DNA from 4 places in the Xanthomonas sp. CFBP 8152 genome. Region 4 is predicted to be linked to each of the others. Evidence: predicted binding sites of a transcription regulator. Region 4 holds the regulator's gene; each other region holds the start of a gene.

Region 1 (3,695 bases), on a different contig from region 4:
TGGTGCCGGTCTCGTCCTTGCCGGAGGCGCGACGCGCATCGGGCATTTCCAGACCATGGTCGATCGAGTTGCGCACCAGGTGCACCAACGGATCGGCAATCTTTTCGATCAGGCCCTTGTCCAGCTCGGTGCCTTCGCCGATGGTGCGCAGGCGCACTTGTTTGCCGAGCCGGCTGGAGAGGTCGCGGACCAGGCGCGGGAAGCGGCGGAACACCGCATCCACCGGCAGCATGCGCACGCCGATGACCGCTTCCTGCAGGTCGCGGGTGTTGCGTTCCAGCAGATCCAGGCCGGCAAACAGTTGTTCGGCATGCGCCGGATCCAGGCCGGTGGAGACCTGCTTGAGCATGGCCTGGGTGATGACCAGCTCGCCGACCAGATTGATCAACGCATCGACCTTGTCGACGCTGACGCGGATCGAGGTTTCCGCCTCGGCAGCGGCGGCCTTGGCCGGCGTGGCGGCAGCGGCGGCGGCAGGTTCGGCAGCGGCGGCGGATGCCGCAGGGACCGCAACGGGTGCAGCGGCAACGGTTTCGACAGCCAGGCTCGGCGGCGGACCTGGCACCGCCATCGGGCGGATGTCGAGCTCGCAATCGTCCACCACCCAGGCGAAGGTGTCTTCGATCTTGCTGCGCGGGATCTTGCCGATCAGGCCCAGATCCCAGGCCAGGTAGGCTTCCAGCGGGTCGATGTTCTCGAAGCCCGGCATGCGCTCCAGGCGTGCGGCGATCTGCAGCGGGCCCAGGTGCTCGAGCTCGCGGATGATGCGCAGCGGGTCGTTGCCGCTCATGAACAGTGACGGTGCCGGGGTGAACCCGATATGCCAGGCTTCGGGTTCTTCTTCCTTCGGCTTGGCCACCGCCGCGGCGGTCGGCGCTTCGCCGGCCAGCACCGCGTTCAAACGGATATGCACGGCCTTGACCGCGTCCGGGTCGGCCGGGGTGCCGTGTTCTGCTTCGCGCAGCAGGGCGCGCAGCACGTCGACCGAGCCGAGCATGGCATCGACCGCATTGGGTTCGAGCTGGCGCTTGTTGGAGCGCAATTCGTCGAGCAGCGTCTCCAGCACGTGGGTCAGGCCGGCGACGGCCTCGAAACCGAAGGTGGCAGCGCCGCCCTTGATGGAGTGCGCGGCGCGGAACACCGAATTGATGATTTCCGGGTCGCGGTTGCCCTCTTCAAGGGACAACAGCCCGGCCTCCATCGCGTCCAGCCCTTCGCGGCTTTCCTCGAAAAAGGTGGCGTGGAAACGTTGCAGGTCCATGCTCATGGGCGTGACATCCGATGGTGAGGCAAGTGGAATTAACCCAGAACTTTCTGGACGGTGGCGATCAGCTGTTCCGGATTGAACGGCTTGACCAGCCAGCCGGTGGCACCGGCCGCCTTACCTTCGGACTTCTTGTCGGCCGCCGACTCGGTGGTGAGCATCAGCATCGGGGTGAACTTGTAGTCGGGCAGCTGGCGCAGCTCACGGATCAGCGAGATGCCGTCCATGTTGGGCATGTTCACGTCGGTCACCACCGCGTTGAAGCGTTGGCCCTTCGCGCGGCCCAGCGCAACGGCGCCGTCCTCGGCTTCTTCGACGGCAAAGCCGGCAGAGGTGAGGGCGAAAGAGACCATCTGGCGCATCGACGCCGAATCGTCCACCACCAAGATACGTGCGCTCATGCGGCGTTCTCCACAGATTTCAGGTTGTCATTGGATGCGGAAAGTCCGAGCGCGTCGGTGACGCCGAGCAGACGGACCGCATCTCTAAAAGTGTCGTTGCAGCCATCGAATTCGGTATGCAACCCCGCCTGGCGGCGGGTCTGCACAAAGGCGCAGAGCAACTGCACGCTGGCGGTATGGATACGCCGGACCTCGCCGGCATTGAGCACCAGGTCGCCGTCCTGGGCAAGGAACGCGGCAAGCTTCTGCTTGAGGTCGGCGCTGGTCTCGATGCCGAGATCCTCACCCAATGTCACTGTGCTCATTGTTGCTCCGAACGGATGGTTCTATGCGTACTAACGGCGGGGGGCGGGAAAGCTTTAACGGTGAATCGCTGCGCGTGCAGGTGCGCGTCAGCTGCGCGGTGGATCAGTGCAGCAAATGGCTGGCATCGAGCAGGATCATCGGTTGATGGCCCAGCCGCGCGACGCCGCGGAACAGGTTGTTGGAGATGCGGCACAGGCGTGCGTTGTCCGGCGGTTCGATCTGCTGATCGGTCAGGCTGGTGACGTCTTCCACCGCCGACACGCGCAGGCCCATGGTCTCGCCGTTTTCCTCCAGCACCACCACGCGCGTCTGCAGATCCATGTTGATCGGCGCCGAGCCCAGATGCATGCCCAGATCGACCACCGGCACCACCTGGCCACGCAGATTCATGATGCCGAGCATCGCGCTGGCGGTGCCGCGCAGTGGCAGCAGCGGTACCGGTAGCACCACTTCCTGCACCTTGAGCAATTCGAGCGCATAGGTCTGCTCGCCGCAGCGCAGGCGCAGCCAGCGCGTGCTGCGCTCGCTGGCGCGCCGCTCGGCCTGGAGGTGCTCGGCCTGGCCGGGGGCCAGCAGCGCCTGCAGGCCTTGCGGATGGAGCGGGGGCGCGTTGCGCGGTGGCTGCATCGGCGCCGGCCGCGCAGGTGCCGGCGAAGGCGCTGCGGCAGCGGCAAAGGCCGGATCGGCATCCATCTCCGACAGCAGATCGGCGGCCAGCAGGTCGGCCCCGGAGGCAGCGGTGGCGAAGGCCGGGTCTGCGTCCATTTCGGCCATCAGATCGGCGGTGCTCATGAATGGGCTGGGTGCAGCGGTGGCAAAGGCCGGGTCGGCATCCATTTCGGCGAGGAAATCGGCGGCGATGTCGGCAGCGCTGGGCGCGGCCGCCACCGGCGGGCCGAAGGCCGGATCGGCGTCCATTTCAGCGAGGAAATCGGCGGCGATGTCGGCAGCACTGGGCGCGGCCGCCACCGGCGGGCCGAAGGCCGGGTCGGCATCCATTTCGGCGAGGAAATCGGCGGCGATCGCGTCGGCGTCCAGCACCGCGGCAACGGCATCGGAGCTCGCCGCTTGCGCGGCAGCGGCGGCTGCGGGAGCCGCGCCTGTTTGCACCGGCGGCTCGGCCAGTGCGATGTCTGCGTCGGCAGCTTCCGTTGCAGCAGCGACGGCGACAATGGCAGCCGGGGCAGGGATCTCGGCGCCGGCATCGTGCAACAGGCCTTCCAGATAATCGTCCAGCTCGCCGTTGGCGGTATGGTTGCTCATGCGGCTTGCTCCATACGCATCGCATCGTCGGCCAGCACCCATTCCAGCGCGCGGCGGTAGGCGGACAGGCCGCGGCCCTGATAGTCGCCGCCGGTGGCGGGGACGGTCAGGGCGGCGGCATTGCAGATTCGGGTATCCACCGGCACCGCGTCTTCCCAGACGATAGCGCCGTAGGTGTCCTGCATCTCCTTGAGCGTCTCGGTGCCGGCGCGGGTGCGACGGTCGAACAGGGTCGGCAGGATCGACACCGGCAGCGCGCGGCGACGCGAACGCTGCACCATGTCGGCGGTACGTACCATGCTGGCCAGGCCATGCAGCGCGAGCGGCTCGGCCTGGGTCGGCACCACCACCCGGTCGCAGGCAGCCAACGCGTTGATCATCAGCAGGCCAAGCGTGGGCGGGCAGTCCAGCAGGATGTAATCGTGCTGGCCGGCATGCCGGGTCATCGCGTTCTGCAGGGC
Region 2 (3,695 bases), on a different contig from region 4:
GCCAGCTTACCAATCACCCAAACAAGCATTTTTTCCGAACCATTGAACAAGACTCAAAGGGCCAACGCCGCGCATCGCCGACTGGCAGGACTGGATAGGCCGACATGCCGGCCTGACCTGCAACCAACGCCATCCGGCGTCGCCGTTGGCGCCCTGCACGGCATGCAGCGCCCGCCTAAGTTACAACACTCACGTGACGATGCGTCCCGATTGCGTGCAGGCCCCACCACGGCGCGCGTTGCTGCGCGGCACCCGTCAGATCCCTCGCCGTGGCGCGCAGGCGATGTCCCGTGGTGCGCGTGCCCGGATAAAATCGCAAGATGGCCGAAAGGCGTGGCACGGTGACGCAGATGCAGGATCGCGACGTACTCATTCATCCTCTGGCTGCGGTGGCACCGGGGTATCTGGCCAACCATGCTGCACGGGTCTTCAATCGTCTGGTAGATGCGCAACTGCGACCGCACGGCATGTCGCTGGCCCTGATCAGGCCGGTCATGCTGTTGTCCTGGAAAGGGCCGATGCTGCAACGCGACCTGGTGATCGACTCGGCAGTCAAGCAGCCGGCAATGGTGGCCCTGCTGGACAAGCTGGAGGGCCTGGAGCTGGTCAAGCGCTCGCCGACGCCGCAGGACCGCCGCGCTGCGGTGGTCTCGCTCACACCCCGCGGACGCAAGATCGCCGCCATCGGCGGCCAGATACTGATCGATCTGAATGCCGATGCGCTGAAGGACTTCGCACCCGAGGAAGCACAGCAGACTGTCGCGTTCATGCAGCGCCTGATCGTCAATCTGGAGCAGCGCGACCAGGACATGTAATATCACACCTGATATTTATTCCTCGGGTGATCCGTCATGTCGCGTCGCATCCTCATCACCGGCGCAAGCGTCGCCGGCAACACCGTGGCTTGGGCGCTCGCCCAGCGGGGATTTGACGTCAGCGTCGTCGAGCAGGCCGCGCAGTTTCGCGATGGCGGGCAGAACATCGACGTGCGCGGCGTCGGCCGCGAGGTCCTGCAGCGAATGGACCTGGAGCAGGCCGCACTCGAGCACGGCACCGGCGAGGAAGGCACCGCCTGGGTCGACGAACACGGCCATGCGGTGGCGACCTTCAAGACCGACGACATCGACGGCGATGGCCCGACCGCAGAACTGGAAATCCTGCGCGGCGACCTCGCCCGCCTGATCTACGATGCCGCCCGCCAGAAAGCCGAGTATCGGTTCGGCGACCGCATCGCCGGCATCGACGACGACGGCGATGCGGCCACCGTCCGCTTCCGCAGCGGACGCCGCGACCGCTTCGATGCCGTCATCGTCGCCGAAGGCGTCGGCTCGGCCACACGCGAGATGCTGTTCCCCGACGAGAACGACCCGCGCTGGATGGATCTGACCATTGCCTACTTCACCATCGCACGCACCGCCGACGATGACCGCCTATGGCGCTGGTATCACACCACCGGCGGGCGCAGCATCTCGCTGCGCCCGGACCAGCACGGCACCACGCGCGCCATGCTGTCGCTGCAGAAGGTTTCCGAGGGCGAGCAGGACTGGGACATGGCAACCCAAAAGGCCTATCTGCGCGAACGCTTCACCGACGCCGGTTGGCAGGCTGCGCGGGTTTTGGACGGCATGGACACCACCGACGATTTCTACTTCGATGCCTTGCGGCAGGTGCGCATGCCGCGCTGGCACGCTGACCGCGTCGTGCTGACCGGCGACGCTGCCTGGTGCGCAACCCCGCTGGCCGGCATCGGCGCCACCCTGGCGGTCACCGGCGGCTACGTGCTGGCCAACGAGATCGCACGCGCGGCGACGCTGGAACAGGCCTTTGCCGCCTACGCCGACGCCATGCGGCCGATGGTGGAACAAGGCCAGGGCGTGCCGAAGATCGGCCCGCGCCTGATGAATCCGCATAGCCGCCTCGGCATCCAGCTGCTGCACGGCGCACTGAAATTCGCCAGCCAACCCAGCATCCAGAACATTGCCGCCAAGCTGATGACGCCGTCGATGAAGGCGCCGGATCTGTCGCGCTATGACTGAAGCGGTCTAGATCGGTGGCGCTGCTGACGTAGCGGCACTCTGTGTCTGTACTACATCGACACCCGCAAGTGGCCGCAGCCCCTCGCAGCGGCCGTCGCAACGACTCGGCGACCCGCCAAGACCGATCCGCCTGTTGCCGACGCCGACCGGCGCTGCAGCACTGCCAGGCGGCCGGGCTTGGCGGCTTGCGACTTCGATCGCCCTGGCCTGGCGGCAGTGCGAAGCCAACCGTAGATGAATCCCACCGTGGCGAGCGGTTTCATTTCTGATGGCGCAGGCCGCTAACGAACACGTCGAGACATCCTTCGTGCAGCGGTCACGCTGCCGACCCCATCGGTGTCCCGGGCGCATCGCCTCCCAGCTGTTGCTGGGACTCTTCCTGCTTTTCCGCTAGCCGGATCACCGATCAAACTCCCTATGCCACTGCTTTCGAATCTGCGCATCGGTCAGCGCCTGGCCCTCGGCTTCCTCGCGATCATTGTCCTGATGGTGATCCTCACCGTCGTCGGCATCCAGCGCGTGCGCAGCATCCACCAGCAGCTCACCGCCATCAACGAAGTCAACAGCGTCAAGCAACGCTACGCGATCAATTTCCGCGGCAGCGTGCACGACCGTGCGATCGCCCTGCGCGATGTCGTGCTGCTGGACGACCCGGCAGAGCGGCACACGGCAGAACAATCGATCGACAAGCTCGCCGCGGACTACACCCGCTCCGCGCAGCCGCTGGACGACATGATCGCGGCCTCCAAGGACGCCGAAGAAAAGGCCATCCTCCAACGCATCAAGGCCGTCGAACAGCGCACCATGCCGCTGATCGCGCAGGTGCGTGCATTCCGCGATGGCGCCGACAAGCCGCATGCCGAACAACACCTGCTGCAGCAAGCGCGCCCCGCCTTCGTCGCCTGGCTGGCCAGCATCAACGCGTTCATCGACCTGCAGGAAGCCAAGAACCGCGCGGCCGCCAAAGACGCGGTGACCACCGCGCGTGGCTTTGCCATGCTGATGGTGGTTTCCACCATCATCGCCTTGCTGCTGGGCGCAACCATTGCGTTGTTGCTGACGCGCAGCGTGGTGCTGCCCTTGCGCCAGTCGCTGCGGCTGGCAGAGCGCATCAACGATGGCGATCTGCGCAGCCAGGACCTGCCCACCAGCAAGGACGAATCCGGCCAGCTGCTGCGCGCCATGCAACAGATGCAGCGCCGCCTGCAGGATGTGATCTCCGCCCAGCGCAACATGGCGGCCCGCCACGATGCCGGCGAGATCAGCTATCGCACCGACGCCCGGCAGTTCCCCGGCGAGTACGGGCACATGGTGCAGGACACCAACACACTGGTGCATGCGCATGTGCAGACCCAACTGCGCATCACCGAGGTCATGGGCAGCTATGCGATCGGCGACCTGGCTCCCGAAATCGAACAATATCCCGGCGAAAAAGCCGCCATCACCGCCACCATGCAGCAGGTGAAGCAGAACCTGCAGGCCATCAACGCGCAGATCCAGCAGCTCACCCAGGCTGCGTGCGCCGGCAACTTCGCGCTGCGCGGCCAGCCGGAAAAATTCGAGCACGACTTCCGCCTGATGGTGGAAAACCTCAACACCATGATGGCCACCTCCGACACCAACCTGGCCAGGTTTTCCGACCTGCTGCGCTGCATTGCC
Region 3 (3,695 bases), on a different contig from region 4:
CAGGTCCACCGTCTGCGACTGCGATTTCTCGATGTTGTAGCTGCCGGTGATCTGCGGCGTCGGCACGGTGCAATCGTCCGAGCCCCAACCGCCCGGCGGCAGGCCGGCCGTGGCGGCCTGCGCCTCGCTGCAATAGTAGGTCTTGCCCGGACGCAGGCTATAGGCGGCACCAGTGACGATGGTGCCGCTGGGATCGAACTGCAGCCCGTCGAGCAGACGGCCGCCGCGCCAGTTGCCGTCGCCGTTATAGCGGGCAATGTTCCACTCGGGAATCTTGATGGTATTGGTCTGCGAGTCCTGCGACAGGTCGAAGCGGAAGTAGTTCGCGGTCAGCGTCAGGTCGTCGGTCGGCTTGAACTGCAAGGTCAGTTGCCCGCCCTTGCGCTCGCGCTGCTCGCGTTTGGCGCCCAGGCTGACCGCGGTCGGCATCATGAAACCGGTGGAGTAATTGCCGTCCTGGTTCCAGAAACCGGTCCCGCCCCACCAGTTGGCATTGAAGTCCGAGGGATTTCCGTTCACGTCGACCGCCGGGCCGACTTCGTCGCGCCCGTACCACTGCCAGCTCTCGGTGCTGGCATCGAGTGTTCGTGCGGTGCGCTTCTGCTGCGTGTAGCCAACGAAGACACCGAAGCGGTTGTCCTTGTCGTGCCACGAATACGAACCGGAGAACTGGCCGTCGGTCTTCTTGCTGGTATCGGACCAGGTGCCCTCGGCAGAGACGAAGCCGGAGTTTGGCTCCAGTTCCAGCGGGCGCCGCGTCTGCAGGATCACCGTGCCGCCGATGCCGCCTTCGTCGATGCGCGCTTCCGGGGTCTTGTACAACTCCGCGCTGCCCAGCAGGTTCGAGGGCAGCAGCGTGTAGTTGAACGAGCGCGTCGGGTCGCCGTTGGACTCGGCGGTGGCGATGTAGTTGCCGTTCAATTCGGTCAGCACCAGCTCCGAGGACAGGCCACGCACACTGACGTTCTTGCCTTCGCCGCCGTCGCGGCTGATGACCACGCCGGGCACGCGCTGCAGCGCATCGGCCACATTCTTGTCGGGGAACTTGCCCACGTCCTCGGCGGTGATCACATCGACCACGGCGTTGGCGTTGCGCTTCTGCTCCAGGCTTTTTTCGATCGCGTAGCGGTAGCCGGTCACCGTCACCGCATCCAGGTCCGTGGCCTGCACCTCGGCCTGGCCCGTGGGCGCCGGCGTGCCGTCGGCCTGCTGGGCGGCGGCGCTGGAGGCGGTGCTCGCGAACAAGGCGATGGCGATACCGGCGGACAGCCTGCTGCGGTTGCGTGCGAATGGCATGCAGTTCATTTCGATCATGCTCTCCCAATAGTGAGTGGCTTCGGCCGATTCCTGTCGATCCAACGATCGGACAAGAACGCTGCGCGAAGTGACACAAAAATATCCGGCGCCGTTGCGGCAACCTGCCCCTCCTCTTGCGTCCGCTTCCACGCAGATGCAATTAGATCGTTCTAATACCGTGGAAAGCTAAGTAGCACAGCCCATGCGGCAGCGCATGCTGCCGCGCAACAGACCCGCGGCATTGCAAGGCATCCACGATGGGCGGCCGGCACCGCTACGCCTGCACGCGGCATGGCACGGCCTACCGCGTCGCCGGCTGCAGCAGCGTGATCGCTGCAAGCAACACACCTTGCCCGCAACCGGACGCAAGCGGTTTACCGAAGCGCCAGCACACACCTTATTTGAAACCGAGCTCAGCAAGAGACTGGATCGACGTGAGGGCATCGCCTACCACACGCCGCTTGGCGGCCATCGCCAACGCGATCGCCACACCGAACATGCGCGCGCTTGTTGCCTGCGTACACGCGCAAGGGCGGCGGGGCCTGCTGCGGGATTGATGACACGCCCTGGTCGGAAGCGCATGCGCCGATGACCTGCCAACCCTGCATCGACGCCGGAGGGGAAGCGGCCAATGACCCAAAACGACAACTTTCTGGCGCTCTCAACCATCCGGCTCTATCAAGTCCGCCGCGCTCGCGCCGATATCGCTTCCATGGACAGACTCAGCATCATCGGACTGGTGCTCGCGATCGTGGCGATCGTGGGCGGCAGCGTGTTGAAAGGCGCCGGCATTTCGTCACTGTGGTCGCCGGCGGCCTTCGTGATCGTGATCGTCGGCACCGTGGCGGCGATCCTGCTGCATACCTCGCCGGCGGTTTTCCGGCGCGCCTTCAAGATCCTGCGCTGGGTGATCCAGCCGCCGGCCAGCGATCGTCCGCAGCTGGTGGCACGGATCGTGGAATGGAGCAATATCGCCCGCCGCCAAGGCCTGCTGGGCCTGGAAGACCAGCTCCCGCGCCAGGACGACGCGTTTCTGCGCAAGGGCCTGCAGATGCTGGTCGATGGCGTGGAGCCCGAATCCATGCGGCATATGCTCGAGATCGAAATGGACAACCAGGAGCGTCAGGATCTTGCCGCGGCCAAGGTGTTCGAAGGCATGGGCATCTATGCGCCCACGCTGGGCATCATCGGTGCGGTGCTGGGACTGATGGCAGTGATGAAGAACCTGGCCGACCCGGCCATGCTCGGGCACGGCATCGCCGCAGCGTTCACCGCCACCATCTACGGCATCGCCTCGGCCAATCTGCTGTTCCTGCCGGTCGCCGCCAAGCTCAAGAGCGTCATCCACTGCAGCACCAACGAGCGCGAAATGGCGATCGAAGGCTTGATCGCGATCGCCCAGGGCGAGAACCCGCGCAACATCGAGTCGAAACTGGCCGGATACTTGCATTAGTCCCGTCATGGCCCGCCGTCGCAAACATCACGAAGACCATGGCAACCACGAAGCGTGGGCGATTCCGTATGCCGATCTGATGACGCTGCTGCTGGCGTTCTTCGTGGTGATGTACGCGATCTCCTCGCTCAACGAAGGCAAGTACAAGGTCATGGCGCAGGCGCTGACCACCGCCTTCGGTGGCTCGTCCACCGCCGCAAGCCCGGTGCAGATCGGCAACACCCAGACCCTGGGCGCCGATTACGACCGCCCGTCGGTGATCAAGGCCGGCGCGCCGATGGCCGCGTCCAACGGACCGACCGACCCGACCCTGCTGCCGTCGATGGCCGCGCAGATGCGCATGCCGGTATCGCTGCGCAATCAGGCGCAGCTGGCGCGCGCGCAGCGGCAGATGGACGCGGTGGCCCAGCAGCTGGGCAAGACGCTGGCGCCATTGATCGAGCAGAAACTCATCACCATCCGCCGCAACGATCTGTGGATCGAGGTGGAGATCAACAGCGACATCCTGTTCGGTACCGGCTCGGCGGCATTGGCCGGCAACGCCCGTGACACCTTGTCGGCACTGGCCGCGGTACTGCGCGATGCGCCCAACGGCGTGCGCGTGGAGGGCTATACCGACAACCAGCCGATCGCAACCGCACAATTTCCCTCCAACTGGGAGCTGTCGGCCGCGCGCGCCGCCAGCGTGGTGCACCTGTTTGCCGACGACGGCATCGCCCCGCAGCGATTGGCGATGGTGGGCTATGGAGAATTCCGCGCACGTGCCGATAACAGCACTGAGGCGGGACGGAATGCGAACCGGCGTGTGGTGTTGATCATCCTCGCTGACTCGGCTGGCTCACTCGCACCCGATCCGCCATCGCAGATGCATGCGACCGCCGCCGGGGCGCCCAAGCTTCCCAAGTCTGACGGCGGCCAAACGGCCGTCACCACCGAAAGCGGCACA
Region 4 (3,695 bases):
GTGCACGCGCCGGACGATGCCGGCCACGCGCCGGATGATCTGCCCACTCAGGTCCTGGTAGCTCTGCGCCAGCGACAGCTCGGTCAGGTTGTGGCGCATCTTGTCCATCAGCGCGCCCTGGTCCTGATTCAGACCGCCGTCGCGTAGCTGGTTGGCCAGCTCACGGCATTCCTCGACCAGATCCAGCGTGCGATGGCTGGCCTTCTCGGTCATTTCCACCACGTGGTCCAGGCGCGAGCAGGCATCGTCCAGCTCGCCGGCCTCTTCGGGCACGGTGGGCAACTCGCCCAGCGCCTGACCGAGTTCGCGCGCGAGCCGGCTCAGGCCCTGCATCATCGGGCGCGTGCGCAGGGCGGCGAGGTGGTCGACCTCGCGCTTCCACGCAGCTTCGTCACCGCTTTCCAGTGCATCGAGCGCGCCCTGCAGGCGGTCGATCAACGCGGCGCGTTCGGCATTGGTGTCCACGGTGACGTTCATCAGGCGGTCGCCGCCAGACGTTCGAATACCTTGCCCAGTTTCTCTTCCAGCGTCTGCGCGGTGAACGGCTTGATGATGTAGCCGTTCACGCCGCACTGGGCCGCTTCGATGATCTGCTCGCGCTTGGCTTCGGCAGTCACCATCATCACCGGCAGGTGCTTGAGCTTGGCGTCGGCGCGGATGTTGCGCAGCAGGTCGATGCCGGTCATGCCAGGCATGTTCCAGTCGGTGACCACGAAATCGAACGGGCCGGACCGCAACGCAGCCAACGCGCTGTTGCCGTCTTCGGCCTCTGCGGTATTGGTGAAGCCAAGATCGCCCAACAGATTCTTGACGATGCGTCGCATCGTCGAGAAGTCGTCCACGATCAAAATCCGCATGTTCTTGTTCACATCAAGCTCCTAACACGAAAAATTATTCGTCAATTTCGACACCGGCGTCGGCCAGTTCGAAGACCTTGAGGCGGCCGCGCAGACGTACCACCGCCTGGCCATGGATCTGGCAGACGCGCGATTCGCTGACACCGAGCACGGCGCCGATTTCTTTCAGGTTCAATTCCTGTTCGTAGTAGAGCGACAGCACCAGCTGCTCGCGCTCGGGCAACTGGCCGATCGCCTTGCCCAGCTCGCGGCCGAATTCGCCACGCTCCATCATCTGCTGCGGATTGGGGCCACCCTTGGCGGTGGTGTCCAGCTCGCCATGATCCTCGATCCGCGACTCCAGGCTCAGCACCTGGCCGCGGGCGGCATCTTCCATCAGACGCAGGTAATCGGGCAGCGGTATTTCCATCGCGGCGGCCACTTCGGTGGCAGCGGCGGCGCGGCCGGTGTGCTGTTCGATCTTGCGGACGGCAGCGGCAGCGTCGCGTGCGCGACGGTGCACCGACCGCGGTACCCAGTCGCCCCGGCGGATCTCGTCGATCATCGAGCCACGGATGCGGATCGAGGCATAGGTCTCGAACGAGGCGCCCTGCTCTGAGTCGTAACTGCGCGAGGCTTCGATCAGGCCGATCATGCCGGCCTGGATCAGATCGTCCACTTCCACGCTCGCCGGCAGGCGCGCGGCCAGATGGTGGGCGATGCGGCGCACCAGGTCGGCGTGTTGGGTGACGATATCGTTGGCGTTGTTGCGCTGCACGGCGCGGTACTGCGCGCTGGCTGTTGCGGTGGCGGTGCTCATGCGGCCACTCCCCGTTGGATGATGCGTTCGACGAAGAACTCGACATTGCCGCGCGGCACCGTGGGGGCCTGCCAGCGCGAGGTACGGCGAGCGATTTCTGCGATGGCCTGCGCCGACGGACTGGCGGGGTAGGCCTTGATGACCGGTTGCTGGCGCTGCACCGACAGACGCAACCAATCGTCCTGCGGCACGTGGCCGAGGTAGTTCAGCGACACGTCGCCGAGGAACTTTTCGCACACCCGCGACAGCTTGTCGTACAGCAGGCGGCCTTCGTTGGGGTCGCGCACCATGTTGGCGATGATCTGCAGGCGGTCCACGCCACGCTCGCGCGAGAGCACCTTGATCAGCGCGTAGGCGTCGGTGATGGAGGCCGGTTCGTCGCAGACCACCACCACGGTGTCCTGCGCGGCCTGGCAGAAGGTCAGCACGCTGTCGGTGATGCCGGCGGCGGTGTCGATGACCATCACGTCCAGGTCGCGTTCCAGTTCGGAGAACACGTTGACCAGGCCGATGTGCTGGGCGGGGGCCAGTTCGGCCATATGGCGGCGACCGGAAGCGGCCGGGACCACCAGCACGCCGCCGGGGCCTTCGATGATCACTTCATCCAGCGTGCAGCGGCCGGCGATCAGGTCGGCCAGGGTGTACTTGGGCGACAGGCCCAGCACCACGTCCAGGTTGGCCAGGCCCAGGTCGGCATCCAGCAGCAGGGTGCGCTTGCCCATGTCGGCCAAGGCCACGGCAAGGTTGGCGGAGATGTTGGTTTTCCCCACGCCGCCCTTGCCGCCGGTCACGGCGATGGTGCGCACCGGGCCCAGGGGCTCGGGACGGGTCGCCGACAGGGGGAAGGCGTTGGTCAGCTTGGCGTATTCACGCGACTGCATGGTTGTGCTCCGGAGTACAGGGCTTATCGGCAGCGCGCCGCAAATCTTCAAGGCGAAGAACGAGACTGGCGGCATTGGCGCGGTGCAGGTCGTCGGGGACCCGCTGTCCGTCAGTCACCCAGGTGATGGGCATTTGGTGATCGACGACGACCGACAGCGCACTACCGAAGCGGCCGGTCTCGTCAAGTTTGGTCAGCACCACGCCCTGGGGCTTGGCGTGGGCGAAGCGGCGCACGACCTCGTCGAGGTCGGAAAAGTGCGCGTTGGCAGGCAACACCAGCAGCGAGGTGACCTGGTGCGCGGCGCGCAGCCAGTTCAGCTGCGCGGCCAGGGCGCGGTCGCGCTGGCCCATGCCGGCGGTGTCGATCAGCACCAGCTTGTAGTCGCGCAGGCGCTCGAGCAGTTCCAGCAGGCTCCCGGCGCTGTCGGCCTCGTGCACGGCGATGCCGAGCTGACGGCCGTAGCTGTGCAGCTGCTCGCGGCCGCCGACGCGCTGGGTGTCGGTGGTGACCAGGGCCACGTCGCGCGGGGCGTGCTGGGCGGCGAAGCGCTGGGCGAGCTTGGCGATGGTGGTGGTCTTGCCGGCGCCGGTCGGGCCGACCAGGGCGATCACGCCGCCGCGTTCCAGCGGGTCGACCGGGGCCACCGGCAGGCGCTTGGACAGCAGCCCCAGCATCAGCCCGCGGCCGCGGTGCAATTCGGTATCGGCCGGGATCTGCAGTGCCACGTCGCGGATCAGGCCGGCGTCGAAGCCGTAGTCGTCCATCAGTTCCAGGGCCTGCGCACGCACCGGTGAGCCACGCAGGCGCTCGTCGGTGAGGCGGTTCATTTCGCGCTCGATCATCTGCCGCATCAGCGCCAGCTCGCCGCGCAGCTGCTTGAGTTCTTCATCGTTCTGCGGCGCCGGGGCGGCGGCGACCGGCACCGCGGCCAGGGCCGGCGGGGCGACCACCAGCGGCGGCAACGCGGCCGGCGGCAGGATCTGCGGCAGCGCGTCCAGGTCGAAGTCGGCCTCGTCGGCCAGCGCGTCCTCGTCCTGGTCGTAGCCGGCCAGCGCAGGGGCAGCGGCGGCGGCCATGATCGGGGTCGGCGCCTGCACCGGCGCGGCCTGCACGGCAGCGCGTGGTACCGGGGCGGTGGTCAGGAAGTCGGCGAACA

What was found. The regulator FliA, encoded in region 4, starts transcription of late flagellar genes. The targets are predictions, from matches to a motif close to TAAAGTTTNNCNNNCNNNGGCCGATAA.
Region 1: FHT09_RS18400 (STAS domain-containing protein) is a predicted target of FliA. The motif match lies at 2,001-2,027, and genes of this name have one in related genera.
Region 2: FHT09_RS19420 (methyl-accepting chemotaxis protein) is a predicted target of FliA. The motif match lies at 2,295-2,321, and genes of this name have one in related genera.
Region 3: FHT09_RS18420 (flagellar motor protein) is a predicted target of FliA. The motif match lies at 1,975-2,001, and genes of this name have one in related genera.

What each region holds. Positions count from the first base shown of each region.
Region 1 is NZ_JACHNO010000006.1:130,634-134,328, forward strand. Features, by position in the region: gene FHT09_RS18390 (chemotaxis protein CheA) at 1-1,267, opposite strand, end outside; gene FHT09_RS18395 (response regulator) at 1,300-1,665, opposite strand; gene FHT09_RS18400 (STAS domain-containing protein) at 1,662-1,970, opposite strand; gene FHT09_RS18405 (chemotaxis protein CheW) at 2,074-3,234, opposite strand; gene FHT09_RS18410 (ParA family protein) at 3,231-3,695, opposite strand, start outside.
Region 2 is NZ_JACHNO010000008.1:84,575-88,269, forward strand. Features, by position in the region: gene FHT09_RS19410 (MarR family winged helix-turn-helix transcriptional regulator) at 351-815, shown strand; gene FHT09_RS19415 (FAD-dependent monooxygenase) at 852-2,036, shown strand; gene FHT09_RS19420 (methyl-accepting chemotaxis protein) at 2,454-3,695, shown strand, end outside.
Region 3 is NZ_JACHNO010000006.1:134,684-138,378, reverse strand. Features, by position in the region: gene FHT09_RS18425 (TonB-dependent receptor) at 1-1,359, opposite strand, end outside; gene FHT09_RS18420 (flagellar motor protein) at 2,009-2,749, shown strand; gene motD (flagellar motor protein MotD) at 2,757-3,695, shown strand, end outside.
Region 4 is NZ_JACHNO010000005.1:166,512-170,206, reverse strand. Features, by position in the region: gene FHT09_RS17915 (protein phosphatase CheZ) at 1-477, opposite strand, end outside; gene cheY (chemotaxis response regulator CheY) at 477-869, opposite strand; gene FHT09_RS17905 (RNA polymerase sigma factor FliA) at 892-1,656, opposite strand; gene FHT09_RS17900 (MinD/ParA family protein) at 1,653-2,537, opposite strand; gene flhF (flagellar biosynthesis protein FlhF) at 2,524-3,695, opposite strand, start outside.